2 regions of the Paenibacillus terrisolis genome follow, and region 2 is predicted to be linked to the other one. Evidence: riboswitches for the same ligand, from Rfam matches in the RefSeq annotation. Region 2 holds a riboswitch; the other holds the start of a gene.
What was found. A riboswitch is a leader RNA that binds a small molecule or an ion and turns the genes downstream of it on or off. The one in region 2 is predicted to bind FMN.
Positions count from the first base shown of each region.

Region 1 (14,578 bases), on a different contig from region 2:
TATGACAGCTTGGATGTCTCATTGGGCCAAGCGCGCAACAATATTTACTTGGCGGGAAAAAGCTGGGCGGCTTACGTTTCCATGGAGAAGCTGTTTGCCGAGCAGGGCCGCTCAGAGCTTGCCGTTCTGGCAGGCAAACAGGCCGAGCTTTGCGCCCGAACGATCGCGGCGCATTTGCTGCCCGCAGGCTATATCCCTGCCGTGATTCAGGAGAATAACGATTCAAGAATTATCCCGGCCATCGAAGGTCTGGTGTTTCCGCTATATACGGGCTGCGAAGAAGCGCTTGACCCTAGCGGGCGTTTCGGCGAATATATCGGCGCGCTCTCGAAGCATTTCCGCACGGTGCTTCAGCCGGGCGTTTGCCTGTTTGCGGACGGCGGCTGGAAGCTGTCCTCGACAAGCGACAACTCATGGCTCAGCAAAATCTATCTGTCCCAGTTCATCGCCCGGCGTATTCTCGGTTTGCCTTGGGACGCCCAAGGGCAAGCCTCCGATGCGGCGCATGCAGCATGGCTTACGTCCGGCCGGAACGCTTACTACAGTTGGAGCGACCAAATGATGGCCAGCGTCGTATGCGGCAGCCGCTACTATCCGCGCGGCGTTACCGCGATTCTTTGGCTGGACGAGAGAGACGCGTCGGGGCCGGCGAAGGCACGCTGAACGGTTTTAACAAATGACAAAGCACGGAGCTTGAGGCTAAGATTGGGGGTATTCACTCCCTATCATAGGCACACTCGCTCCGTGCTTTTTTTATCCGGTGACGCTTACCCGGCTCCGGGAAACCCCGTTTCTCCCGGATTTCTTCGCTTCATACAGCGCTTTGTCGCTTAGCTGGTACAAATGATCCAAAAAAGTATGCGAATCCGGAATCACCGTGACCACACCCAGACTGACCGTGTATCTTCGGTGAGGGCTGCCTTCCCCGCCCCCTCCTACCGCCGTTCGCAGCATTTCGGCAAGATCGTCGGACTTCTTTTCATCCGCGCCCGGAAGGAAAATGGCGAACTCGTCACCGCCGTATCTGCTGAGCAATTCGCCGTCTCCCAGCTTCCCCTGGACCTTCGCGGCAAAATCCTTCAAAAGTTCGTCGCCGACATCGTGACCGTATGTATCGTTAATCGTTTTGAAATAGTCGATATCCATCAGAATAAATGACACCGGCACCCTGTTTTTTTCGCACAAGTCGAGATTCTGTTCGGCCTTATAAATAAAGGTTCTGCGGTTTAAGGTGTCGGTCAGATCGTCGTAGCTTGCCATCCTGACCAGCTCCTGGTCGGCTTTTTCCTTGGACAGCAGCACAAATCCGATATTCCCCAAAATCATCATGAAAAAAAGCGCAAGAAAAGAAAGGGTCTGATAAACGCTAGGTGTAAACATGTCCACGTGCATTGTTGAAAACTTAAGCAGCAGGACTCGAATAACCAGCCCCGCTCCAATGACAAGATACATGTATCCGATGGCTTTGCTAAGCGTCGAGGTGTTTCCTTTTCCGTTAATCAAATTAAAAACCGGATAGCAGAGCATGATGGCGGTTGCCAGCGAAATGACCACGATTCGGATGTTTTCATCGTTGTGCAGAAGAATGATGAGGTTAAACACGATGACGGTCACCGACGTAATGGCAATGTAAAAAGCCCGGGTCCTGCGGCTGTATACGTCAAGCACCTTAAGAATTGCCGCGATCTCAAAAGCCACTCCGATCATGAGAAACGAGTTGGATAGCGAAAAATAAAGGTTATCCATGATTTGCCCGCGAAACGCAAAAATCCCCCATGCCAAAGCTTGAAACCACTTTGCGGCAAAAAACGAGCTGACAGACGAATCCTTTAAATGCCGATGACGATATGCGCTAATCAGAACAACGGTAAACAACTGGCTGAACACGAGCAGGACTAGCACCGTTTTCAAATCCAAGGTAAGGTTCATCTTATCCTTTTTCACCATCTCTTTGTAAGTGAGCCTGTTTCCGAGCCTACTATTTGGTAATTCCCATTATATTTGATATTTCGACATTATTATAGAGTAATTTTTCTTTTTCAAAAGTAATTCTCGATTGGGTCCCGATACCAAAAAAAGCTTCGGGAAACAAGCGTTTCCTGAAGCTTTTTTTGGTATCGCAGTTTTATTTGCGGGATGAATCACCTTGTCTGGAGATAGTGAACAGCGCCGCCCAAATCAGCACGAAGCCGCAGGCCTGAGGAAGCGTAATAACTTGCTGAAAGGCGATCCAGTTAATCAGCACACCCACCATCGGGAAGCTTAGTTCCGCGAGGGTCGCGATCGAAGCCTTCGTCGTAGTCAGGCCTTTGTAATACACCAACAGACTGAGAAGTCCCGGCAGCAAAGCTTGTCCCAGCAAATTGAGGGCGACAGCCGCGAGAGGTCCGGAGCCGGAAGGCAAATTCCAAGCCGCTCCTTCATTCCAGGCGATCGCCAGCAACAGCGGCAATGCAAGAATGAAACGCAGCGAGGTTACCGTCTCGTATTTCATTTGCCCGACCATGAGGCGTCCCATGACCGTCGAGCCGCCCCAAAGAGCCGCGGCGCCCAGCGACAGCAAGCTGCCGACCTGCGCGAACTCGCTCCAATGGCCAAATGGAACGGTAAATCCAAATGTAAGCATATAAGTGCCGACCAAAGCAATCAGGAGCAGCGGCGCAAAATGCCGTGGCAGTTTTTCTTTCAGCAGCCATCCCGCCAGAAGAATCGCAAATAACGGCTGCATTTTTTGCAAGAGTAATACCGCGTTGAGATTGCCGTGCGAGAGTCCCATGGTGAACAAAATCGTAGCGATCGCCGAACCTCCCCAGGAAATAAAGAGCAGCGCGCCGGCTTGACGCAAACCGACACCGCGAAGCTCGCGGCGATTTCGCCAAAGCACCGGAAAGGCAAACAAAGCGATAACGACGTGCTCGAGCAGCACAATTTGCGCCGAGGTCAGCGATTTCAGCAAAATCACCCGGAAGAGCGGGTCAACTCCCCACAGCGCGGCTCCCAATACCACGAGCCAAAATCCCATTTTCGAACGCCGTTCCTGCTGCAGCGGAAACGAATTTCCCAGCTTAACGTTGACGCCTCTTCCCATTCCGGCGCCGGCATTTGCATTTTTCATGACGATATCCCCTTCTGGAATCCGGGGGGTTGCAATAGAAAGCCCCCGCAATCGATCGACTCGATGTTTACGGGGGCAGATCAAATAAGCATGACGAATGCTTGATCTCCTCCCATCCGGACTTTACCGTCGGCCCCGGAATCTCACCAGGTCAGTCGCACTCATGCCAATGAGGGCGAGTCGCGGGCTAGGCCGTTCCGAGAAGAACGAACCATTACCGCCGGTCAGGAATTTCACCTTACCCCGAAGATCCAATAATAATATGTTTTAAATTTTTAATTCTTAAGTTGTATTCAGAATACAATAACCGCTGTTCATACTCTGTTACAAAAATCACAAAGTATCGTTTCTTGCCGCGCTATCCGCTTAAGCCCGTTTTACAACATTGAAATTGTTCTCGATCAGCAGCCAGTTCTGAGGAAAGCTAAGTCCCAGCTTCCAATAGCTCATTCCGCGCAGCCCCAGTTCCTTGATCAGATTGAACTTGGCTTGAATCGAGCGGGCATCCTCAAACCAAACCTCATGCTGCTTTCCTTCGTCGTCGGTGTACCGGAAAAAAGGAGCCTGAGACCGATCGCTGTATTGGATCGCGACACCATGCTCCCCCGCGATCTCGATCGCGCGCTGCGGGCTGACCGCCCGGGCGACGGTTCCTTGAACAAACGGCAGCGTCCAGTCGTAGCCGTAAAGATTTTGCCCCATCATGATTTTAGAGGCGGGCATTTCCGTCAAAGCGTATTCGATTACATTCCGAACCGGGCCAATCGGCGATACAGCCTGAGCCGGCCCCCCGCTGTACCCCCATTCGTAGGTCATGATCACCACAAAATCGGCAATTTCCCCATGCGCCTTGTAATCGTGGGCTTCATACCATAACCCCTGTTGGGTTGCGCTGGTTTTGGGCGCAAGCGCCGTGGACATCAGCCAGCCCTGTTGTTCAAATCTGGCTTTGGCCTTGCGCAAAAAACGGTTGTAGGCTTCCCTGTCCGCCGGTCTTAAGAACTCGAAATCAAAATGAATATCCCTGAAGCCGTGTTCGTTGGCCGTAGCGACGATATTGTCCAGGAACTTATCCTGCACCGCGGTGACGTTAAGCAAAATCCGCCCCAGTTCATCGCTGAACCGGTCGTTTTCCTGATTCGTGATGACCATCATGAGCACGACGTTGTTAGCCCTAGCGATCGCCGGAAAATCGTTGAGCAGCGGCGCTTTCAGAGAGCCGTCCCGCTGCGCCTGAAAGCTGAACGGCGCCAAATAGGTCAAATGCGGCGCAGCCTCTCTCGCGCTGCTCTCTAAAGCGGGCGCCACCGTATTTCCCCGCGGCTCCACGTATGCGTTGAATTCGGCATCCGTTTTCGGCCGCGGCGGAATGTAGAGCCGAGAGCCCACCGACAACTGTTGATTCGCCGGTATTCCGTTGACCTCGGCCAACTGCTGATAGGTAATGTTGAATTTACGGGAAATCGACCAGAGCGTATCACCAGACTGCACCCAGTAGTAGCTCCCTACAATCGGAATCACCAGAGCTTGCCCAACAACTAACCGACTCGGATCCGGAATTTCATTGGCTTGCACGATATCGATAGCGGTCGTTCCAAACGCTTCGGCAATGCTGTCAACCGTTTGATTCTGCTGAACGACATGGATTTGCATCTTCTTCCCTCCCTCATAAAAGAATAGTCGCTAGAACTATCCTATGAGACGAAGGGTTTGGTATATTCCCTTATGCCTGCCGCGTCAGATCGCCGGCATGACGTTTCCGCCGCTGACCGGAACATATGCCCCGGTAATAAAGCTGGCCAAACCGGAGGCGAGGAATGCAACCACATTGGCGATCTCCTGGTCTTCCCCTCTGCGTTTCAGCGGTACTCCCGCAATATAAGCTTCGTCATTACGATTTTCGACGTCCCGATCCTGTTCGCTGAGGGTCCAGCCCGGCGCAACCTGGTTAACGGTAATCCCGTGCTCTCCGACTTCTTTGGCAAGCACGCGATAAATGCCGTCCATCCCCCGTTTGCCTGCCGTGTACGCCGATTGGGTCGGGAAATTCTGCATCGCGCATTCGGTATTGATTCCGATGAACCGGCCTTCTTTCTTGGCGATCATTCCCGGAATAAACGCTTTGGCCAGAAAAACGCTTTGCATCACACAGGATTCGAACTGGCTGACATAATCCTCGGGAGATTGCTCCAAGATCGACGTCCAGCTGTATTGCACGACTGCGTTGGCCACGACGATGTCCGGGTTGCCAAGCCCGGCGAGCACCTGCTCTTTCATGCTTTGGATCGACGCTTCCTTGGTAATATCGGCCTGAACGATCATGGCCGATCTGCCGGCCGCCTGAATCTCCTGCTGCAATTGCTGCGCCTTGGCCGCGTTGTTTATGTAATGAATGGCGATGTTCGCTCCGCACTCCGCCAGCGTACGTGCCATTACTCGGCCAAGCTGGCCGGTGGCGCCGGTGATTAATGCCGTTTTTCCCGTCAAATCCATGTTCATGGTGTGATCCGTCCTCTCTAAAGTGGGAATACAATGCGTTGAAACGATTATGCCGGATGGGGGCAGCCGTGTGAAATGCTTTTCCGATCGCTGTTGTTCCAGGGTCACAAAGGCGAACGCTTCGCTTCTGCCAGAGCATTTCACCCTTTTGCCCAAAACCCTTACATTTCTAAGTCCAATACACAGCTTCATCCCCCATTCTATAGCTGCGGCGGAGCTTTGTAAAAGAAAAAAGGCCGGCGAGAAATTTTGAACTGTGACCCGTAAGATGGACACTTTGAAAAAAGTGACCCTCTTGCGGGTCATTTGTGTTTTAATCAAGCTATCGAGATTAAAGCGAGGTAAGAAGCATGAGGAAATTGGGATACCGGTGAAGAAAATAAGAACTCCGCATTTCAGGTCAAGAAAAACCACCCGATTTCCCTGATAATTGGTTGAGAGGAGGTGAGATACGATGAGCGAAGAAAAAGATGATATTTCTTTGGCTGTGGAGAAGATGCAGGCATATATCGCCGTGCACCTGCAAGATCCCATCGCCGCAAGCGAAGTCGCCAAAGTGTCGGGGTATTCACAATACCACGCGGCACGGTTTTTCAAAGAGAAAACAGGGTTATCCCCTTTCGAGTATGTTCGCCGCGAGCGCCTGGTTCAATCAGCATACGCTTTACGGAACGGAAATCCGAAAGTGCTTGATATTGCGCTGGATTTTGTTTTTGACAGTCATGAGGGCTTTACCCGGGCGTTTTCAAACGCGTTCGGTATCACGCCGAAGAAGTATGCAAATCATCCTGTCCCAAATGGTTGGATGATTCCTTATCGTTATCTTGACCGCCAAAAATCAAAATCGGAGGGATCAGATCAGATGGAGCAAACAGCGATTATTTTCACACAAATTGTGGAACGCCCCGCACGCAAGCTCATCCTGCGACGAAGCAAAAAGGCCGACGATTATTTTTCCTATTGCGAAGAAGTAGGTTGCGGGGACAACAATATGTCTACACCGTGGGATATTCTTAGCAGAATCAAGGAGGCTCTTTATGAGCCGGTCGGCATTTGGCTGCCTTCGAATATGCGCCTCTCTGGAACGGGAATTTACGCCCATGGAGTGGAGGTTGCCTTTGATTACTCAGGCGAAATACCAAACGGATTTGATGTTATAAACCTTGAGCCTTGCAAGCTGTTAGTGTTTCAAGGCGAGCCGTATGACGATGAGCGTTTTCAGGAAGCGGTTGGTCTTTGCACGGGGCGTATTGATAAGTTTAATCCTGTAATCTACGGGTATGAGTACGCACAGGAGCTCGCGCCGAGAATGCAGCTTGCGCCGATGGGCTGGCGCGGGTACATTGAGATGCGTCCAATCAGGAGTATGAAGCAAATACAAAAGTAACAGACTACTGTCACTTATGAGTAATAAGCCAAAAAAAGAGAGGCGCTGCTTTGCAGCTTTACCTCTCTTTTCGCTTTTCCGTATCGGTCCTTAGCTCCGGCTCATAATCAAACCATCCATGAAGTACGGCGAGAGTCGACGATTAACGCGTTTATTTCTTGACCGCGATAGAAAAGACGACGGTTTTTGCGGCGTTGTCGACCATGACGTTTAGCGTGTAGTCGCCGATGGTCGCCTGCTTGTCCGCAAGCGGCCTTCCGGCTTCCACTTCGGTGCAGACCGCCGTAAACCAGCGGTTAAACGCCATCGCATCATACGTAAACAGCTGGTTGGCGAACAAATGGATCGACTCCTGATTTCGGGCGATCGTTCCCTCGCGGAGCCGGACGGTAATACCGTAGGTGTTATACGTCGGATCCAGCCAAATCGCCGCCTCTTCGGTGGAGGCTCCGCTTGCGGAGCTGCCCTGGCTGTCGCTCTCTTGAACGGCTTTTTTCTCCTTCTCGTCCTTGAAGAGACGGAGCGTCGTGTCCAGCAAATCGTAATTGGTGCCCCGCAGTTTTCCCGCTTGAATCAGCGTATCATAGGCATCCCACATCTGCTTGTCCGGGAAAGCGACGATTTTCTGCTTGCCGCCCGCCGTTGGTACCAACCGCTGCAGCTTATCGGCTTCGGGCTTCACGGCAATCCGCTTCGTCTTGTCGGTCAAACGGTTCAAAATCACCAGTGCCTCCGCCCGGGTAACATATTCGCCCACCCCGAATTTGCCGTTAGGATAACCCTCCATGATGCCCTTGATTAGCGCTTCCGCAATAAATTTCTGCTGTCGTTCGTTTGCGCTTGTCAGATCGCCATAGGATTTCGCAACGGACAGGCTGAACTGCTCATCTTCCAGAAACTCGGTTTCCTGAAGAGTGTAATACACCACCTCCGCCACATTCTCGCGGGTCATGTCGGTCTGAAAGTCGCTGTAGCGGCTTTTGTTCAGAAAATTCAAATCGCTGGCCACATCGATATAAGGCTTCGCCCAGTACCCTGTCAGCAGCGGTTTGAAATCGAAATAACGGTAATCCTGTTTCAGGATCGTCCGGTTCTCTTCCGTCAACGAATCCAGAAAAGAGGCGCGCCAGCTTCTTTCTCCGTCCGGATGCATATCGCTGTAAGACAAAATCAGCATTTTGATGAACTGGTCTACTTTCACGGGATCGTCCGGGTGAAAAGAACCATCCGGATATCCGTCCAAAATTCCCTGCTTCACCATGGCGTCAATGGCCTTTTCCGCCCAATATCCGCTTTTGATGTCCTTAAATGTGCCCGTTCCGTTTTGCGCCGTCTTACCCGGCACAGCGGCATATGCAGGGACGGCCGCCGATGTCCCGCCGATCAAACCGACCAGCAGGCAAAACGGCAGCACGACCCTGAATTTCCACGATCTTATGCTTCCTGTTCCCTGTTCCATCCTTCGGGGACCTCCTGAATTATGTATGTAGGCCGGCAAAATCAACGGAAATCGCCAGCCATTAATCAGAAAACCATAATTCGGGACGGTTGTGAATAGGCCAAACGGCCGCCGGAAATCAGGCACATATTCGCTGGTTCGGCTAAATATAACGAACCAAATTCTTCGCTTATTTTAAATAAGGGTTTGCCCCGGTTAGTCGAACGGTAGCAAACCCTTATACCTAATCATTCTAATTATTCTTGTACGCTAGTCTCAGCGGTTCGGTTTGCGTTTTCGTAAGCCTGCAGGATCGAATTGAGCAGTCCGGGGAAACGGTATTCCAAATCTTCCTCACGGATCGACATGATCCGCTGCGTTCCTTGACTGCGCGTATGAACGACTCCCGCCTCGCGAAGCGTTCGTCCATGGTGGGACAAAGTTGATTTGGCGACCGGCACGTCGAAGCAGTTGCACGGCTGTTCGCCTTTTTGGCGGATCTCGGCGACAATGCTTAACCGGATCGGATCGCTTAACGCGTACAGCACCGAAGACAGCTGGATCTCCTCGCGATCCGGATGATACAGCACTTTCATCGGAAAGACTCCTTTATCAAAAATTTTAATTACATTTGCTGGTTCCCTAATTGCATTTTAAACGAACTCATGCTATATTTCAATCGTTCGATGATATTCGAACAATAGAACAAACAAATAAAAGAGTGGGTGAAACGCATGACTACTGTATCAACAACCGAATCTTCCGCAGCCGGGAATACCGATACCGCGCTGAAAAGCGAGGGGCTGCTGACTCTATTGCTTGGGCTCGCCGTCGTGCTGGTCATCATGAATACGGCGATGTTTAATTTAGCCTTGCCCGATGTAACGAAAACCTTTGGCCTTTCGGCTTCCGTCACATCACTGATCGTCACCGGCTATTCCATTATGTTCGCCATCTCTTCCATTACCTTTAGCCGGCTATCGGATTTTCTGCCTCTGAGACGGCTGTTGATCATCGGACTCACAACGCTTGGGCTGGCCGCCATAGCCGGGCTGTTCAGCAACAGCTTTTGGTTCTTGCTCGCTGTCCGCGTTGTTCAGGCCTCCGGCGCCGGGGCGATCGTCTCGCTATCGCTGGTGCTGCTAACCCGGTATGTTCCGGTTAAACGCCGCGGCAAGGCGATGTCCTTGATTATGTCGGCCGTTTCGCTTGGCCTTGGTTTGGGTCCCGTTGCAGGCGGAGCCATTGTCGAGTACTGGGGCTGGAGGTACCTGTTTATCGTTACCGCGCTCGCCCTCGCGCTAATCCCGTTTTTGCTTCTATTGGTGCCAAAAGAGAAAACGGTACGCGGCGCATTCGATATTCCCGGCGCCATATTCATCGCGGTGGGAACAACCGGGTTGCTGCTGTTCTTAACGGAGAGCTCCTGGATTGCGCTTGTTTTCGGCGCGGTTGCGCTCACGCTGTTCATTTTGCGCATCCGCAGCACGCCTGAGCCTTTCGTGTCGCCCGCCTTATTCGGCAACAGCTCATATTTAACCCTTGCGCTTGTCGGGATCGCATCGTATTTGTGCAGCTTCGCCACTTTGTTCCTGCTGCCGCAAATCCTTGTGCACCGTTTTAATCTCAGCGCGAGCCATGCCGGATTCATCATCTTCCCGGGCTCCATGCTGGCCATGGTCGCTTCCCGCAAGGTCGGCTCGATCATCGACCGGCACGGCAACGGCGCAATTCTCAGATATGTGCCTCTGCTGGTGCTGAGCTCAATGATTCTGTTCGCGCTGTTCAGCGGTCAATCCTGGCTCGCCATCCTGTTCATTTACCTGCTGATGAGCCTCGGCTTCACCATGCTGTCCAGCAGCGTATCCAACGAAATATCGCGCATTCTTCCCGCTTCCCAGGTCGGTTCGGGGATGGGTCTGTATCAGCTGCTGCAGTTTTTCAGCGGCGCCTTCAGCGTTGCCATGGCGTCCAGCGCTATGGCTTGGCAGCACGGTTTGTCGCTGTCAGCCGCCTATTCCAACATTTTTTGGGCTCTTATGGTCATGGCGCTGCTTGCCATCGGGTCATCGTATGTATACCTGCGCAGCATTTCCGGAGCGGGGCAAAAGAACCCCGGCTCCCTTGAAGCCTGATTGGAACCTCAACCGCCTGTCAACATAGCATAAAACCAAACGAAGGTGTCCCAAATGTCATCGATGACGGTCTTTGGGACACCTTCTAAAACTTATCATGACAATAGAGTACCGGATCGACTTCGAGGTTTGCGTTTAAAACAGATGGTCTGCTCTGGTCACGGCGTCTCCCCAAACACCATATCCCACCGACACTTAAAAATAACGTTCTTTTATGGACTTATTTCCACTGGGAGGCCTCGTTCTGAGCGAATAGCGCCGTTTTGTGGCCTTATTTCTTCAGAAGAGCTCCCTTTTCCCTCAGTTTTGGAGGTTTTGCCGAAAATAGGAGCATTTTGTACCGCTATTTTCAGGAAAATATAGTCTCTGAGTGAAATAAGGCCATTTTGTACCGCTATTCGAAAAATCATTCGTGAAATCGCCGTTTGCCGTTAGTGTTGTTTCCGGATCAAGCCGTGATCGCACGCGGACCCATGCGCCGTGCATCAAGGGCAACCGGAGCTTGCAGCGTTTTTTGACTTCGATACTTGCCGAAAAAAAAGAATGGCTTTCGCTTACCCGGCGCCTACCGGCGATTTGCTCAAAAAGCGGCAATAGACCCCATAGAAAAATGGATGGTGCAGGGCTGACCTTTTCAGTTAACCGAGCGGTTCGTCAAATGAGCCCATTTACTTTTGGGACAGCCTTGCTATTGTTATTCAGCAGCTTATTCGGCTTCGCGAAGCCTTTCCACGATTGTGGCTTGGGACAACCACCGGTATGCCGCAAGCGTGACGATCAGCGAGATGGACGCAAGGACCAGGACGGACGCCGCAATCGGCAGCACGCTCATATGGAAGGATGCAAACGCAATGTTTACGGCGATCCCTTTGGCTACAAGATACGTCAAGGCCAAACCTGCCGTGCCGACGATCAGCCCCGTAAAGAAGACGCTGTAAAGGCCTTCGAATATGAGCATTTTCTTAAGCTGCCGTTTGGTCATCCCGATGCTTTCCAGAACGGCAAATTCATTCCGGCGGGAGATCATCCCGGTAATTACCGTGTTCGCATAATTCAGAACGCCGATCAAAGCGATGACGAAGCTAAGCCCGTAACCTAATGTTTGGAAAATCCGGATGAATCCTTGCATCTCTTTTTTGTAATCCTCCCGCGATTTGACGGTCAAATTTGGACTTCCGGAAGCAATGGATTTTACCGCTTGTCCCACCTCGCTCATTTTGTCCGGATCGACATGCAGAGTCGAAGACAAAATAATAGGAGCCTTCTTCACCGAGTTTCTAAATTCGCCCGCCGGCATGAACACCTTGAACCCGCCCGTATTGTAAAATTGAGTTCCTGCCGCATAAAGCGCATCCGAGTTAAGCACCGCCATGACTTCATAGCTCTTCTTCATTCCGTCCGGCTGAATCCGGTCGCCAGGCCGATAATAACTGGTATACCGATCCGAATCCAACAATACCTGTGTTATTAACACGTAGCCCCCCTGATCGAACTTTTCCCGGTCAAAAGTGCCTGCAACGATATCGCTCGGCTGAATCACATCGTACCAGCCGCGGTCGATGCCATGAAGCTGCAAAGGAGCCGCTCCGTCTTTCAGAAGCATCGAAATGATCGGCATCTTCGGATCCTCGCCCGCAGCAAGCGGTTCAAGTATATTTCTAATTGTGTCGTTCATGTTGAGCAAATCCGTTGCATAATACACATTATCCAAGCTGGTAACCCCTTTGATTCGGCTCAGAGTTTCACAGACGGCTTCTGTAAGTGAGGTCTCGCTGGAATCGGGGATATATATTTGACCGCCGCTGCCTATGTTCTCCTTCACCATAAAATCTCCGGAAATAAACGCGTTCAAATATTTATTGATACTGAACGAGGAAATCACGGTATAAATCACGCTGAACAAAATAATGCTTAAAGACAAGGAAGCCAGCATCAGGTACATCTTCTTTTTGTGGCGCAGAAGATTCCCGAAGGACATTTTGGACAATCTTGCTCCGTTTACGGATCGTTTGATTTTCCGTCCTGCGCCTCCTCGGACTCCGGAAAACTTTACCGCCTCGACCGGAGAGATTCGGGCTGCGGTTCTTCCCGGCTTGCTCGCGGCAATGCGTACTGTTATATAAGAGAACACGGCGGCTCCGAGAAAAATATACGGGCTTAAGGAATAGGACGCCTCGGTTTCATCCGCTCCGAATGACAGAATCATCGGCAGCAGCCAGCAGCCGATCCCGTAACCCAAGATGAGGCCGATGGGGAGACCTGCCGCATACAGCCGGTTTGCCTGAATGGTAATGATTTTCTTAAGCTGCCTTGGTGTGGTCCCCATGGTTTTCAGAAGACCGTAAAACTTGATATCGCGAACCACTGAGATATGAAAAATATTGTAGATCAGCAAATATCCGCTCAGCATGATGATCAGAATCAAGACGACAAAGGGAAGAAAATTCGTCAGATTATCGCTCAGCGATACACTGGTATAAGCCCAATTCACCCCGTATTCGGCGTCGAGCCCGGTATCGGAAAGGATCTTTTGAAGTTTCTTCTCTATTCCCCAGGAGTTACTGAACATCACGTCCAGCCTAATCGTGTTGGCGTAACTGCCGTCCAGCTTCGATCGCTCCGGGTCGATCTGCGAAACGTATCGTTTCACAAAAGGCTCCGAGACAAAAGCCAAGCCCGCCATCGCCACATACTGATCGGCCTTAAAGTATCCCGTCAATACGAAGTCTTTGGTTACTTTCTGGCCATCAATATCCATGTCCAGCTTCACCTTGGCTCCTATTTGGTGAGGCACGCCAAGCATATCCAGCTCCCAGGTGTTCATCGCGATCCCGTTTTCTTCCGTCGGCAAGCCGCCTGCGTCAAATTGAATAAAGCTGTGCTTGGCGATATTTTTGTCGATATGGTCAATCTCCACCCGGGTTTTGCGGAAAGCGTCGTTGGTCGCCACGCCCACCGCCAGGGATTCGCCATATTCCTTGACAAGCGGATGCTTCTTCAGTTGGTCGGCTTGCTCGGCACTCAAATACTTGAAGCTGCCGTGAAAATCGTCGCCTGCGGTTTTCATTTGGGCAAGCTGTGTGGATTGGTTGATGCTGAAAGCCATCGTAAATATCGAGGTGATGAGCAGCGTCGTCAGGACAACGGCGCTTACGATCATGAGATTGCGCGGCCGATTTGCTCTCAGGCTTTTTCCGGCGATACGGGCGACGGTTTTTCGATTGTTTGTTGAGATCATGGCCTACCTCCCGGCGGTTCCGATGCTGCCGGAGCTTGAGAGACTGCCCGGAACATCAGCGGTTTGCGCGTTCCCGGATGCGCTGGCGGAGCCCGTTCCGTTCACGATCCTGCCGTCTTCGATCCGAATGATCCGGTCCGCCGTCAGGGCGATTTCCTCGTTATGCGTAATCATCACCATCGTCTGGCCAAATCTCTCGCTCATCTGCTTCATCAAGATCAGCACTTCCTGGCTTGTTTTGCTGTCCAGGTTCCCGGTGGGCTCATCCGCCAGCACGATCGAAGGCTTGGTGGCCAGGGCTCTGGCAATCGCCACCCGCTGCTGCTGTCCGCCGGATAAATTCGCCGGCAGATTGTTCACCTTATCGCTAAGTCCCAGCGCCGCGATGACCTGATCCACGTAAGCTTTGTCTACGCTGGCACCGTCCAGTTCGATGGGCAGTACGATATTTTCGTAAACGTTCAGAATCGGAATCAGATTATAGCTTTGAAAGACGAACCCGACCGACCTGCGTCGGAAAATGGTCAATTTCTCGTCATCCATGCCGAAAATATCGTTGCCGTCCACATACACCTTGCCCTCCGTGGCCCGGTCGAGTCCGCCAAGCATATGCAGCAGCGTGCTTTTTCCGCTTCCGCTCGTGCCAACGATGGCAACGAACTCGCCTTTTTCCACGCTCAGCGATATGCCGTCCAGCGCCTTGACGACGGTGTCGCCATGGCCGTAATATTTCCTCAAATGTTCGATTTGCAAAATTGACATACCC
Region 1 is NZ_JBKFGG010000001.1:283,664-298,241, forward strand. Features, by position in the region: gene ACI48K_RS01335 (glycoside hydrolase family 52 protein) at 1-663, shown strand, start outside; gene ACI48K_RS01340 (GGDEF domain-containing protein) at 754-1,929, opposite strand; gene ACI48K_RS01345 (DMT family transporter) at 2,126-3,088, opposite strand; FMN riboswitch at 3,216-3,370, opposite strand; gene ACI48K_RS01350 (glycosyl hydrolase family 18 protein) at 3,482-4,768, opposite strand; gene ACI48K_RS01355 (SDR family NAD(P)-dependent oxidoreductase) at 4,853-5,614, opposite strand; gene ACI48K_RS01360 (helix-turn-helix transcriptional regulator) at 6,069-7,001, shown strand; gene ACI48K_RS01365 (S-layer homology domain-containing protein) at 7,153-8,460, opposite strand; gene ACI48K_RS01370 (ArsR/SmtB family transcription factor) at 8,697-9,035, opposite strand; gene ACI48K_RS01375 (MFS transporter) at 9,174-10,574, shown strand; gene ACI48K_RS01380 (ABC transporter permease) at 11,281-13,812, opposite strand; gene ACI48K_RS01385 (ABC transporter ATP-binding protein) at 13,816-14,574, opposite strand.
Region 1: another riboswitch for FMN. It lies ahead of ACI48K_RS01345 (DMT family transporter); the one in region 2 lies ahead of ribD (bifunctional diaminohydroxyphosphoribosylaminopyrimidine deaminase/5-amino-6-(5-phosphoribosylamino)uracil reductase RibD).

Region 2 (14,578 bases):
AAGCGGTAACGAATTCGATCATTCACGGGTATGATGGAAATCCGGAAGGCGTCGTTACGATTTCCGCCAGCATTGCGGACGATACGGTAACGCTCGTTATCGAGGATCAGGGACGAGGCATCGAGGATTTGGAGCTTGCGAAGCAGCCGCTGTACACCTCCAAGCCGGAACTGGAACGCTCCGGGATGGGTTTTACGATTATGGAAAATTTCATGGACGAATTTGAGGTGACCAGCGAGCTTGGTGCCGGCACGTCGATTCGGATGAAGAAACGGATTGTATCCAAGAAAGCTTTATACAATTAGGGGTTGGATCTATGGATGCCGAAGTGAAGCAAACCTCGAGAGAGTTTTTGGATGACACGGAAGTCAAAAGGTTGATCGCCCTGAGTCAGTCCGGGGACAACGCTGCGAGAGACCGGCTTGTGAATTGCAACATCCGGCTTGTCTGGTCCGTCGTGCAGCGGTTCATGAATCGGGGGTACGAGCCCGAAGATTTGTTTCAAATCGGCTGCATCGGCCTGCTCAAATCGGTTGACAAGTTCGACCTCAGCTACGACGTTAAGTTCTCAACCTATGCGGTACCGATGATCATTGGAGAAATTCAGCGCTTTCTGCGGGACGACGGAACCCTTAAGGTCAGCCGCTCGCTGAAGGAAATGGCGAATAAGGTGCGAAAGAAAAAGGATGAGCTCTCCAAGCTGCTCGGCCGGCTTCCTACGGTTAGAGAGGTCGCGGAAGAGCTTGGGGTTACGCCGGAAGACGTCGTGTTTGCCCAGGAAGCAAACAAGCCGCCGGCCTCCATTCACGAAACGGTATTCGAAAATGACGGCGATCCCATCACACTGATGGATCAGATTGCCGATGAATCCCAGGAGCGCTGGTTCGATAAGCTGGCGTTGCATGAGGCGATTGACGGATTGACCGACAGGGAACGACTGATCGTCTATCTCAGGTATTACCGGGATCAGACCCAGTCCGAAGTCGCCACCCGCCTTGGCATCTCCCAGGTGCAGGTGTCCCGGCTGGAAAAGAAAATCCTGCAAAGCATTCGTGATCAGATCGCTCAGTAAGACTAGGAAAACCGGCGAGCTTTCCCCGAAACGTTTGCGCCGGTTGAATCCGTATCGGTAACGGACTTCGGGATGGGGCACGGGAAACTCAAGCAAGGCGTTCGGCGGAAGCCGGACGCCTTTTGTATGGAGCGAAGGGATTATAGCATGGGGTTTTTCGGCACCAGACACTCCACCGTAATCCCACCCTCTGACACTTAAAATAGCGGTCTCATATGGCCTTATTTCCATGAGAGGGCCCTCATTCTGAATGAATAGCGCCGTTGAATGGCCTTATTTCTTCAGAAGAGCTCCTTTTTCTCTCGGTTTTTGCCGTTTCACTACTAATAGGGCCCTTTTGCACCGCTATTTTCAGGAAAAGGCGGTTTCGGAGCGAAATAAGGCCATTTTATGCCGCTATTCGCGAAATCCCCATTTGCCGTTAGTTGTTGATTTTAGTCCAGGACGGCCCCGTTCAGCAAAAGCAAGCTCGCCATGAAGAATCCGCTTGTTTACAGCTCCATGAAGTGCGGGAGAACAAGTCCGCCATAGGCGAAAGCGGCGACGATAATGAACGCGGGATGGATTTTGCGGCGCTCCATGGCCCAGAATGAAATGGCGGCGATCAAGATCGTCTGCCAGATACCGACTGTATTGGTGGGGGCTTTGGCCATCTGCCAGGTTAAGGTAACCATCAAAATGGCGATGACGGGCTGCACCATCAAGGTCATCCCTTTCACGACTTTGGACTGCCGGTATTTATGGAGCAGCCGGAGCAGGACGATCAGGCCGGCGGCTGAAGGCAGCACGGTGGCGAGCAGCGCCAGCAGGACACCGGCCCAGCCGTACACGTCATAACCGACATAAGCCGCCACTTTGGTTGCGATCGGCCCCGGCAGGGCGTTTCCCAGTGCGAGCATGTTGGAGAAATCCGCGTCGCTCAGCCAATGGTAATGCGGAACAATTTCTTCATACATCAGCGGGATGGAGGAGGGGCCACCGCCGTATCCAAGAAGATTTGCGACCAAAAAACCGAGAATCAAATCCAGCCAGTCAGAGTCCATCTATGAGTTTCCTCCCTTTCGTCCACTGCCGCCGCGCAGCCGGGACACCGCCCGGTAATGAACGGAGCCGTAAGCAAGGAACAGCGTAATGACGATGGCCGGGTGAACGTGCAGGATTTCAAGCAGCAGCAAGGCGAGCAGCATGAACAGAATCCCGGCTGCGGCGCCAAGCCCTTTGATCCCTCTTATGGCGAACTCATAGGCCATAGCCCCAAGCATGACGGCGATAACGGGCGAGACGGCGGCAATCATGCCTTTGACGACCTGCGACCCGGCAAAATAATTAACGGCCGACAGCAATAAGAGCATGGCGAGCACGCTGGGGAAGATATGCATGATCACGGCAAAGACGGCACCCCCAATTCCTTGACGTTTGTAACCGAGATAGGCGGCCATTTTTGTGGCAATCGGCCCCGGCAAGGCGTTGGCGATGGCGAGTATTTCCGCAAACTCTTCATCGCTGAGCCACTCATAGCGTTTGACGGCGTCATGCCGGATCAGCGGAATCACCGAAGGCCCACCGCCGTAACCTAAAACTCCCGTTCGTGCCATGGCAAGACCAAGTTCTATGTAATCCTTCTTTTTTTGCTTCAAGTCGTCCCCTCCCTTTCATGCAGAAAATTTCCGATTATACCCTACGTATGGGCTATTCTCATATTATATTGCTTTTTGTCCGTTTGCGGCTTCAATTTTGAGCATGATTATTGCATCGAAGAGCCCGTGAGTGCGGAACCTGGAAAATGCCCTGCGCTCTTTTTTCTGATCGCGGCAATTCAGGGGTTCGGGTTATAATAGAAGCGTTGTTGCCATACCAAAACAAATCGATAAAGGGAGTTATCAATCATGAGTGTACATATTGCAGCCAAACCGGGGGATGTTGCTGAAACGATTCTTTTGCCGGGGGACCCGCTTCGCGCCAAATTTATCGCGGATACGTATTTAGAGGATGTCAGCTGCTACAACGAGGTGCGCGGGATGCTGGGCTTTACCGGTTCCTTTCAGGGTAAACGCATTTCCGTTCAAGGCACGGGTATGGGAATCCCGTCCATTTCGATTTATGTCAATGAGCTGATCCGGGAATACGGCGTAAAAAATCTGATCCGCGTTGGCACTTGCGGAGGGATGCAGGAGCATGTGCATGTCCGTGACGTCATCCTCGCCCAGGCCTCCTGTACCGATTCGAGCATGAACCGTCATGTGTTCAGCGGATACGACTTTGCTCCGATCGCCAGCTTTCCGCTGCTTAAAGCGGCCTACGACCGCGGGGTGGAAAAGGGCCTAAAGATGCATGTCGGCAATATTTTCAGCTCGGATATGTTCTATCGCGACGATACATCCGTTACTCAACTTTTGATGAAATACGGCATTCTTGGGGTAGAAATGGAGACTACCGCGCTTTATACGCTGGCTGCGAAATACGGCTTGAACGCGCTGACCATCCTCACTGTAAGCGACCATTTGCTCACCGGCGAGGAAACGACTTCAGAGGAGCGTCAAACGACCTTCAAGCAGATGATGGAAGTGGCGCTGGACACGGCTGTTTCACTATAAGACCCATTTTGGAAATATGAAACCAAGGCTATGCCTGCAATGGGCCGCTCCGATGCGAAATCCGCTTCGGAGCGGTTTTTTTATGGGGATTCATCTGGAACCCTGAGCAAGGGAGAGGAAAAGCGGGAGTAAATCAACCCCATGCTTGGCATACTATGGGCAATACGCTGTCAAGGGGTGATTTCGTTGGAGAAGGATTCCGCCTCTGTCATCTATTTGCGTCTTCGCAAGCAAGTCGGCCTTCCGGCAGGAGCTCCGATCCGTTTACGGGATATCGCCCGCATTTTGGCCGAACCCGAGCAGGAAGCGAAGCTGATGGATCTCGTACTGGTCCGGCCTGAAGAGCGGGACGGTAATTTGATCGTGATCGATATGATTCATGTGATTGCCAAAATCAAAGAGCGATTTCCCCGTCTGAAGGTCGAATTCGTCGGCGAACCGCATGCGCTGGTCGAAATGATCACGGATGAGAAGAAGCCGTCCCTGCTTCTTTTTGCCGTGGTATGGCTGCTGCTGTTTTTCGGCGCGGCGCTTACGATTATGAATTTCCATGCCGACGTCAGCATGCCGGAAGTGCAGGTTCGCATCGTCGAGATGATTACCGGCAAAAGGGATGAGCATCCTTACCTGTTTCAGGGGGCTTATTCGGTGGGAATCGGTTTCGGGATGATCGTCTTTTTTAATCATTTGTTCAAGAAAAAATGGAACGAGGAGCCCACACCGCTTGAGGTTGAGATGTATCTTTATCAGGAAAACCTTAATTCTTACGTTGTCGCCGAGGAATATAAAAAAATGCATAAGTCGGAAACGCCGGGGAATCGGACTTGACGCTCTTTTCGTCGGCTTTGGCTGTTTTTCTCGGCTTGGCGGGAGGAATCGCGGTCGGAAGCGGGGCAATCGCCCTGTTTATCGTGCTTGATTTGATCCCGAGACTGGCGCAGATAACCCGGTCCTACGATAAAGTTCACTGGTATGAAGGAGCGATGGTCAGCGGGGCGTTTCTCGGCACGGTCGCCGACTTTTGGAACTTGCGCCTTCCCGGACCGTGGATCGCAACCGGCGCCGTAGGTTTGCTTAACGGCATATTTATCGGCATGCTGGCGGCGGCTTTGACGGAGGTACTTAACGTATTGCCGATTTTGGCCAAAAGGCTTCATATGCAGCGGTATTTGCTGGGACTGCTTCTCGCGATGGTTTTTGGGAAGGTAGCCGGTTCGCTGTTCGAATGGTTTATTTACAGACCTTAATCAAACGCAGTGGAGGGTGATTCGATATATGATGGAGCAAGAGCGCGAGGGGACTTCACAGGACAATCGGGTGAAGCCTGATTTTCGTCCGAGCGACACGGACCCGGGCGAATCGGACAAACTGAAGGCGGAAGATCCGGACCGGTGGCAGGAAGTCATGAGGCATAAAGTCGAGACGGAGATATCCGATTCGGTGGAAGAATCGATTGTCTATTGGCAGGAATCCGACAACATTAGCCGGAGTTTAAATACAATAAAGCATACGCTTGAAAAAGTTATCGGACTAGGGGACAGTTTTGACGTTGTTTTTCGGGAAATGATCTTTGGCGGCAAAAGAACCGGGCTTTTATTCATGAACGGCTTTGCGAATACCCAGGTCATGCAGGAAATCCTTAAGCGTCTGACGTATCTCACTCCGGATGATCTCTCCGCCGGGGCGCTCCGCTCTTTTTTCGAAATGTATATTCCCCATATTCAGGTGGAAAAAACGGAGAAGCTCAGCGTGGCCGTCAACAAAGTCATGACCGGTATGAGCGCTCTGTTCGTGGAAGGGGCGCAGTCCGCGATCGTGCTGGACACCCGGAACTATCCGTCGCGCAATCCGGAGGAGCCCTCGTTGGAACGCGTTGTTCGGGGCGCCCGTGACGGCTTTACCGAAACGATGCTGACCAATGTGGCACTCGTTCGGCGGCGCCTGCGGGATCCGGGATTGAAATTTGAAGCGATGAACGTGGGGCGGCGGACTCGAACCGACGTTTGTATCGCCTACATCGATGATATCGTTGATAAGGCGCAAGTGGACGCTGTGCGGGAAAAAATCAAAAATGTGAACATCGACGGACTCCCTCTGGCGGATAAGCAACTGGAGGAGGCCATTATCTCCAAAGGCTGGAATCCTTATCCTATGGTGCGTTATTCCGAGCGTCCCGATGTCGTGGCTTCCCATCTGCTGGAAGGCCGGGTAGTTGTGTTCGTGGACACCTCGCCGAGCGTCATGATCCTTCCGACGACCTTTTTCGATTTATGCCAACACGCCGAAGAGAATCGCCAGACTGCATTAATGGGCACGTATTTACGCTGGGTTAGATTTTTCGGCATCTTTGCTTCTTTGTTTTTGCTGCCGCTCTGGCTATTAGTCGTGGTGCATCCCGAATTAAAGCCGGCGATGCTGGACTTCATCGGACCGCAGAAGCAAGGAAAGATTCCGCTGATCGCCCAGTTCCTGATCGTCGAATTCGGGGTTGATTTGATGCGCATGGCCGCGGTACATACGCCTACTCCGCTGGCATCGGCCATGGGTCTCATTGCGGCGATTCTTATCGGCGATATTGCGGTCTCGACGGGACTGTTCGTAAATGAGGTCGTATTATATATGGCGGTTGCGGCCATTGGTATGTTTGCCACGCCAAGCTATGAGCTCGGGCTCGCCAATCGCATTGTCAGGTTGGCGCTGCTTATTTTGGTGGCTATTTTTGGGGCGCCGGGTTTTGTCGTGGGAACTACGGTTTTTATCTTGCTGCTTACCGCCGGCCGTTCCTACAACGCGTCCTATCTGTGGCCCTTCATACCTTTTAATGCAAAGGCCATGAGTGCAATTTTGTTCCGCGTTCCGGTGCTGACCTCCAAGCAAAGACCGTCTTTCAACAAGACGCGTGACAACACGCGAATGCCGGGCAAGAAGTAGGAGACTCAGGCTCGTCTTACAAAAAACACAAATGATATTCACAAAAATCCATTTTTCTAAAACCGGGTTGTTTGCTATACTGGGGTAAATTTGAGAGTGGAGGACTGCGAAGATGTATTTACACGGTACCAGCAAAATAAACGCCAAGGGCCATCTTGAGATCGGCGGCTGCGATACGGTCGAACTGAAAGAAACTTACGGAACCCCGCTGTATATCGTGGACGAAGCCCTTGTCCGGCAGAGATGCCGTGAATATATGGATGCTTTCCGGGCATCGGGCCTAACTTTTCAGGTAGCCTACGCCAGCAAAGCTTTTTGCGTCATGGCTATGTGCCGGCTCGTCGAAGAGGAAGGCTTGTCCCTTGACGTTGTGTCAGAGGGAGAATTGTATACTGCCCTGCAGGCAGGATTTCCAGCGCAGCGAATTCACTTTCACGGCAACAACAAGACACCGGATGAAATTGAAATGGCACTCTCGGCCGGGATCGGCTGTTTTGTCGTCGATAATTTTACGGAGCTTCATCTGCTTCAGGGCATTGCCGAAGATAAAGGCCGGCAGGTCAATATTTTGCTGCGGGTAACTCCCGGGGTAGAGGCACATACGCATGAATATACCTCTACGGGTCAAACGGATTCCAAATTTGGCTTCGATATCGGAAATGGCTCCGCGTACGAAGCGGTGAAGCTGGCGAATATCAGCCCGAATCTGAGCCTGCTTGGCGTTCATTCGCATATCGGTTCGCAAATTTTCGAAGTGGACGGTTTCCAGCTGGCCGTTGAGCGGGTGGCGGGTTTTGCCTCGAAAGTGAAAGAGGAGCTTGGCGTAACGTTCAAAGTGGTCAATCTCGGCGGCGGTTTCGGCATTCGTTATGTCGAAGGGGATCGCCCGCTTAAGGTTGGCGAATACGTGCGGGCGATTACGGATGCCGTAAAGAAATATTTTTCGGCTTCCTACGCGCAGCTGCCGGAAATTTGGGTCGAACCGGGCCGCAGCATTATCGGCGACGCCGGCACGACGCTTTATACCGTGGGATCGAGCAAAGACATTCCCGGCGTCCGCAAATATGTGGCCGTAGACGGCGGGATGACGGACAATCCGCGCCCGGCTCTGTACCAGTCCCAATATGAAGCGCTGCTGGCCAACCGAGCCAATGATGCGAACGAAGAGACCGTATCCGTAGCCGGCAAATGCTGTGAAAGCGGGGATATGCTGATCTGGGACCTTGAGCTGCCGAAGGTGAACAGCGGAGATTTGCTGGCGGTGGCTTGCACCGGGGCGTACAACTACTCCATGGCGAGCAACTATAACCGCATCCGCCGTCCTGGCGTCGTATTCGTCAAGGACGGGGTCAGCGACATTGTGGTAAAACGGGAATCGCTGCAGGACCTGATCGCAGGAGACGTCATTCCGGAACGGATCTCCAAGCAGCCTTCGTATAAATAAACCGATTTTTGTGCCTTTAAGCGGCAGGATTCGCACGCTTGCGCTTCCCAGCAGGGAATTGCATCGGCGTGCGCCATTCTGCCGCTTTGCTCGTTTGCCTTTTTTTTAGTACACTGTAAGAGGTTTGTCTATTGATCAAAGAAGAAGAGGAAGTGACCCATATGAAAAAAGGCAAGATTGTTTTGGAAAAAGGCGGAGAGGTGGAAATTCAGTTTCTGCCTGAAGAAGCTCCGGGAACGGTAGCCAACTTCGAAAAGCTGGCGAACACCGGTTTCTATAACGGACTTACGTTTCACCGCGTAATTCCGGGCTTTGTCGCTCAAGGCGGCTGCCCAGTCGGAAACGGGACCGGCGGCCCGGGGTATACCATTAAATGTGAAACGGCTACGAATGTGACGAAACACGAACGCGGCGTTCTGTCGATGGCCCATGCCGGCAAGGATACCGGCGGCAGCCAGTTCTTTATCGTGTATGAGCCGCAGCCGCATCTGAACGGAGTTCATACCGTATTCGGCAAAGTGACCTCCGGCATGGATCTGGTGGACGCCATTCGCCCCGGCGACAAAATGAAAGAAGTCACCGTTTGGGACGAAGCGTAAAAAAGATAAAAACAAGGCCTTCCCTTTTAACAGGAAGGCCTTGTTTTTATTTGGACGACTGGTGAGCGGCTTCGTCCTTGATTTCTTCGCGTTGGCCTTCGATGGCATTCAACCGTTTTTCGTTTTTCTCCTCGATTTGACGCTTCTCCTGACCGGAGATTTCATCGGCATGCTCGCTTAGATAATCCTGACCCTCGCGGAAATTTTCGATTGTGTTCGCCACGCTTTTTTGCAGCTTATCCACATTGTCTGAACGGTCATCTGGTTTTGCCATTTGTTTTCCTCCCGAATTTTAAAATAATGCTGTGGTCGAAACTTCTGCCTTAGCATTTCCTTTTTTTTAGCCCGATTATGCATGGTTCCCGGCCTTCGTGATGTGACGGCTTGATTTTTTCATGCATTAATGCTAACATTCGATTTGCAGTATTCCTTGAAAATGAAATCATATCAGCAATCCTTCGGGGCAGGGTGCAATTCCCTACCGACGGTGATGGCGAGCGAGGTTGGGCCGTAATTGAAGCCAACCGACGCTGGCACAAGTCCGTGACCCGCTTGAGGCGTAAACCGCCCGCGGCTGAGCCGGTGAGATTCCGGGACCGACAGTATAGTCTGGATGGGAGAAGGAGAACGCAAAACACATGGTGACGTTATAACTCACGATGTGCGACAAGATAAGAGCCTTTTGCAAGTTCTAGTTTTCACAAAGTCGGCTAGTCGGTTTTCGCCGGGTTACTTGCAAAAGAAAACGATGGTTTTCATGCTTGCGATCTTCAAGCATATTTCCATTTGATCGTAAATTATCTTTGTTGCGTACGATAACTCTCACAATATCCCTGCCGGGTTGCATTCGGCGGGGATTTTTTGATTTTTGGCTTTTTGCAGCGCAAGGAGGTGCAGTGTGGATCGTATCAATGACGAGTATTACATGGGGCTGGCGCTGGATATGGCCGAACGCGCCCAAGGGCAAACCGGCACCAACCCGGTAGTCGGCGCGGTTGTGGTAAAGAACGGGGCTCTGATCGGGCTCGGAACCCATTTGAAAAGAGGGACGCCGCACGCCGAAGTTCATGCGTTGAACATGGCCGGAGCGGAGGCGGAAGGCAGCACGGTGTACGTAACACTGGAGCCTTGCAGCCATTATGGATTAACCCCGCCTTGCGCAGAGCGCCTGATCCGGGAAAGGGTCGCAAGGGTCGTCGTAGCCTGCGAGGATCCGAATCCTCAGGTTGCCGGAAGAGGAATCGAGATGCTGAGAAGCAGCGGAATCGAGGTGGAGACGGGCGTTCTCCGAAACCGTGCGGTAAAGCTGAACCGGAAGTTCATCAAATACATTACGACCGGACTTCCGTACATCACGATTAAGACCGCCAGCACGCTTGACGGAAAAATCGCTTCCAGGACCGGAGACAGCAAATGGATCTCGAACGAAGAATCCCGGGAAATCGTGCATTCGATACGTCACCGGCATCAGGCGATTATGGTCGGAGCTTCCACCATTGCCGCGGATGACCCGCAACTGACGACAAGGCTCCCGGTCCCCGGTTTGTCGCCGATTCGGATCATTGTGGACTCCACATTGAGAATTCCGCTTAAATCCAAGGTGCTGAATGACGGGTTGACCAAAACGATCATTCTGACCACCAATCAGGCCGATCCGAAAAAAGCGGAGGAACTGGCGGCTCTTGAAACGAAGGTCGAAGTCATCGTTTGCGGGGTCGGCCCTCAAGTGGATTTGAAGCTTGCGTTGTCCAAATTGGGGGCAATGGGCATTTCCTCCATTCTGGTCGAAGGTGGAGGACGGCTGAACGGATCTTTGATACAGGGCAAACTGGCCGATGAAGTGGTGCTGTTCTTTGCACCGAAGCTGATCGGAGGCCCGGTTGGCAGCTTCATTTTTGACGGATTCGATTCCATGGCCGATGCCGTTCGATTAAGCGACATTGAAGTGGAGCAAATCGGGGATAATGTCTGTATCCATGGAACGCCGGTCTGGAATTGAATTTTTGAACGCAGGAAGGGAGGGAAGGAACATGTTTACAGGACTCGTCGAAGAAGTGGGGACGATGAAATCGATCGGCCGCCAGGGTGAGGCGATGCTGCTCAATATCTCGGCAAAAGTGATCACGGATGGAATCAAACTTGGGGACAGCATTTCGGTCAACGGCGTTTGTCTTACGGCCGTTTCTTTCGATGCCTCCTCCTTTACGGTGGACGTGATGCCGCAAACTTACCGCAATACCAATCTTAAGGACCTTAAAATTGGCGGCAAGGTCAACCTGGAACGGGCCATGGCCGCAAACGGCCGGTTTGGCGGACATATCGTGCAGGGGCATGTCGACGGAACGGGAACAATTCTCGGCACCCAAAAGGATCAGAACGCCGTTGTTTATGAAATTGCTCCGGCGCGTGCTTCTCTTTTTAAATACATCATTCCCAAGGGTTCGATTACTGTAGACGGCATTAGCTTGACAGTGGTTCAGGCGGGGGAAGGCAAATTTTCGATTTCGATTATTCCGCACACGTTGGCGGAAACCGTGCTTGCCATTAAACGAGCCGGCGATACGGTGAATTTGGAATGCGATGTGCTGGGAAAATATGTGGAGCATTTGCTTAAATACAAAGCGGAACCCGGTGACGGCGAGGATTCGGCGGCGGAGAACAAAACGGGCATCGATATGCCGTTCCTGGCCGCCAACGGGTTTGTTTAAGGATTTAATTGATCACAGGAAAGCGAGATTAACAGGAGGGGATTGAGATGAGCGATATCAGACTGGATCGGGTCGAAGAGGCGATATATGAATTGATGCGCGGCAAAGTCATCATTGTGGTGGATGACGAGGATCGCGAAAATGAAGGGGATTTCGTCGCCCTGGCCGAAAAGGCAACGCCTGAGGTCATTAACTTTATGATTACGCAGGGAAGAGGGCTCGTATGCCTGCCGATTACGCAGGAGCGTGCGGAAGAGCTTGACTTGCAGCCGATGGTGGCTCAAAACACGGATAACCATGGAACGGCATTCACCGTTTCCATCGACCATAAGGATACGACGACCGGCATTTCCGCTTACGAACGGTCATTGACCGTCAAAGCGATCATGGATCCGGACGCCAAGGCTGGGGATTTCCGTCGGCCGGGTCATATGTTTCCGCTGATCGCCAAAAAAGGCGGCGTACTGCGGCGCGCAGGCCATACGGAAGCGGCGGTGGATTTGGCCCGGATGTGCGGCGCCTATCCGGCCGGCGTGATTTGCGAAGTCATTAAAGAGGACGGAACGATGGCACGGCTTCCCGATTTGATGGAGCTTGCGAAAACGCATGATCTGAAGCTGATCAGTGTTAAAGACCTTATTCATTACCGCAACGAGAAGGAAAAACTCGTGACCCGCGAAGTTGAAGTGCGGATGCCGACCGATTACGGCGAGTTCCGGGCGATCGCCTATACGAATGAAGTGGACTCCAAAGAAAACGTGGCCCTCGTCAAAGGAGAAATCAACGGAGACGAGCCGGTGCTGGTTCGCGTCCACTCCGAGTGCTTGACCGGGGACGTCTTCCATTCCCACCGCTGCGACTGTGGTCCCCAATTTGAAGCGGCGCTGCGCCAAATCGAAGAGGCCGGGAACGGTATATTGCTCTATATGCGCCAGGAAGGCCGCGGAATTGGCCTGGTCAATAAACTGAAAGCCTACAAGCTTCAGGAACAAGGATTCGATACCGTTGATGCCAATCTGAAGCTGGGCTTTCCGGCGGATCTTCGGGATTACGGCATTGGCGCGCAGATTCTGAAAGACCTGGGCGTTCGCAAAATCCGTCTGATGACCAACAACCCACGCAAAATCAAAGGGCTTGAAGGTTACGGGCTAGAGGTCGTCGAACGTGTTCCGATTCAAATGAAGGAAAACGAGGACAACGCCAAATACCTGCATACCAAACAGGCCAAACTTGGCCACTTGCTGAAGTTTGACGATCTCGAGCAGGATGAATCCTCCCGGATTTAAGCCGTTAGCTTAATTCCAAACTTGGTTCAACCAATAAATTGAATAATCCATTCCATCATGAAAGGTATGAATAACTATGGCAAACATTTTTGAAGGACATTTGGTATCGGAAGGACTTAAATACGCGATCGTCGTCGGAAGGTTCAATGAATTTATCACAAGCAAGCTGCTTTCCGGCGCGCTTGACGCGCTGAAACGTCACGGCGTCAAGGATGAAGAGGTCAGCGTGGCTTGGGTGCCGGGCGCATTCGAAATTCCGTTCGCGGCTCAAAAGCTGGCCGAAAGCGGCAAGTACGACGCTGTTATTACGCTGGGCACGGTTATCCGCGGATCAACGACGCATTATGATTACGTCTGCAACGAAGTTGCCAAAGGCGTAGCGGCCATTGGCCTTAAAACGGGCGTACCGACCATTTTCGGCGTCGTGACTACGGAAAATATAGAGCAGGCAATCGAACGTGCGGGTACGAAAGCCGGCAACAAAGGCTGGGATTCCGCAATGGCGGCCATCGAGATGGCGAACTTGACGAAACAGCTGTAATAGCGTTTGTCTGAACCTTTTGCGTAAATGGGGTTCGTCTAACGAATCGTAGCGTTCTTATTTGCCTCTACAAGCAAGGATTCATGTTCTAATAATTATTGGTCCCCAAATAGCCCTCAAAGCGTGTTTTGGGGTCAATAAGGGCTGTGGGGTCCGTTATTTTTCAAGCGCTGGATTCCGCCCTAAATAACGGCATTTCGATTCGTTAGAAGTCCAATTGGCGTTCGCTCGTTCGCCCATACGCTGCAGTTTCCGATCAAGTATTGTTTTGCTCATCTATATAATCCCTTAATCATTAGTTCAACTTATCTAATATAGTACCCCTAATAGGGGTACTTTTTTTTGCTTTTTTCAGGTAAACTTAAAGTTATGTATGTTTGTTACGGGTGGAGGATGTTCATTGACGACAGTATTGTACAAGCTGGAAAGCTTCGAGGGACCGCTCGATTTGCTGCTGCATTTGATCGATAAAGCGGAAATTGATATCCATCAAATTTCCATCAGCGAAATTACGGATCAATATCTCGAATATTTGCAAGACATGCAGGAGCTGGAGCTTGAGGTCACCAGCGAGTTTCTGGTCATGGCGGCGACACTGCTGTCGATCAAAAGCAAGCAGTTGCTCCCGAAACCTCCCGTCATTGAACTGGATGATGAATTCGATTATTTGTTGGAGGATGGAGAAGACCCGCGGGACGAGTTGATCCGCAAGCTGATCGAATACCGCAAATATAAGGGAATCGCCGAGCACTTGCATGAACGCGAATGGGAGCGGAGTCTGATCTTTTCCAAAGAGCCGGAGGATTTGACGCCTTTTATGCCGGAGGTGGCCGAAAATCCGGTTAAGGGTCTGCATGCGGCAGATTTAATCTCCGTGTTCCAGAAGGCGCTGAGAAGAGCGGCAAAACGGAATACCGTGGCCCGGATTCATCGGGATGAGATTTCCGTCAAAGACCGGATTAAGGAGGTCATGTCGGCTTTGGAGCAGGTCGGTAGAGGCGGCAGGCTGCTGTTTTCGAAACTGCTTCACGAAGATATGTACCGGCACGAGATCGTTGTTACGTTTTTGGCGGTGCTTGAGCTTATGAAAATGAAACAGATTGTCTGTTATCAGAACAAGCTGTTTGATGATATCGTGATGGAGTGGAGAGGGGAAGGAAAGGCTGATGAATTTTCAGGAACTGAAATCGATTATTGAGGGGTTGCTTTTTCTTGCGGGAGAGGAGGGACTCAGCGTCAAGCAGATCGCCGAGGTGACCGAACAGCGTCCTGAATTGATTTCCGACGCGCTGCTTGATCTGAAAACTGCCTTCGAGCGGGGCGGACGAGGATTGCAGATTGTGCAAATCGCCGGGAATTACCAGCTAGCGACACTGCCGGAGCACGCGCCTTATTTTGAGCGG
Region 2 is NZ_JBKFGG010000005.1:405,499-420,076, forward strand. Features, by position in the region: gene spoIIAB (anti-sigma F factor) at 1-305, shown strand, start outside; gene sigF (RNA polymerase sporulation sigma factor SigF) at 317-1,072, shown strand; gene ACI48K_RS07230 (chromate transporter) at 1,564-2,115, opposite strand; gene ACI48K_RS07235 (chromate transporter) at 2,116-2,709, opposite strand; gene deoD (purine-nucleoside phosphorylase) at 2,959-3,666, shown strand; gene ACI48K_RS07245 (stage V sporulation protein AA) at 3,853-4,494, shown strand; gene ACI48K_RS07250 (stage V sporulation protein AB) at 4,491-4,913, shown strand; gene ACI48K_RS07255 (spore germination protein) at 4,942-6,597, shown strand; gene lysA (diaminopimelate decarboxylase) at 6,710-8,041, shown strand; gene ACI48K_RS07265 (peptidylprolyl isomerase) at 8,203-8,640, shown strand; gene tlp (small acid-soluble spore protein Tlp) at 8,687-8,914, opposite strand; FMN riboswitch at 9,091-9,269, shown strand; gene ribD (bifunctional diaminohydroxyphosphoribosylaminopyrimidine deaminase/5-amino-6-(5-phosphoribosylamino)uracil reductase RibD) at 9,539-10,639, shown strand; gene ACI48K_RS07280 (riboflavin synthase) at 10,671-11,348, shown strand; gene ACI48K_RS07285 (bifunctional 3,4-dihydroxy-2-butanone-4-phosphate synthase/GTP cyclohydrolase II) at 11,396-12,634, shown strand; gene ribH (6,7-dimethyl-8-ribityllumazine synthase) at 12,711-13,175, shown strand; gene ACI48K_RS07295 (segregation and condensation protein A) at 13,549-14,373, shown strand; gene scpB (SMC-Scp complex subunit ScpB) at 14,342-14,578, shown strand, end outside.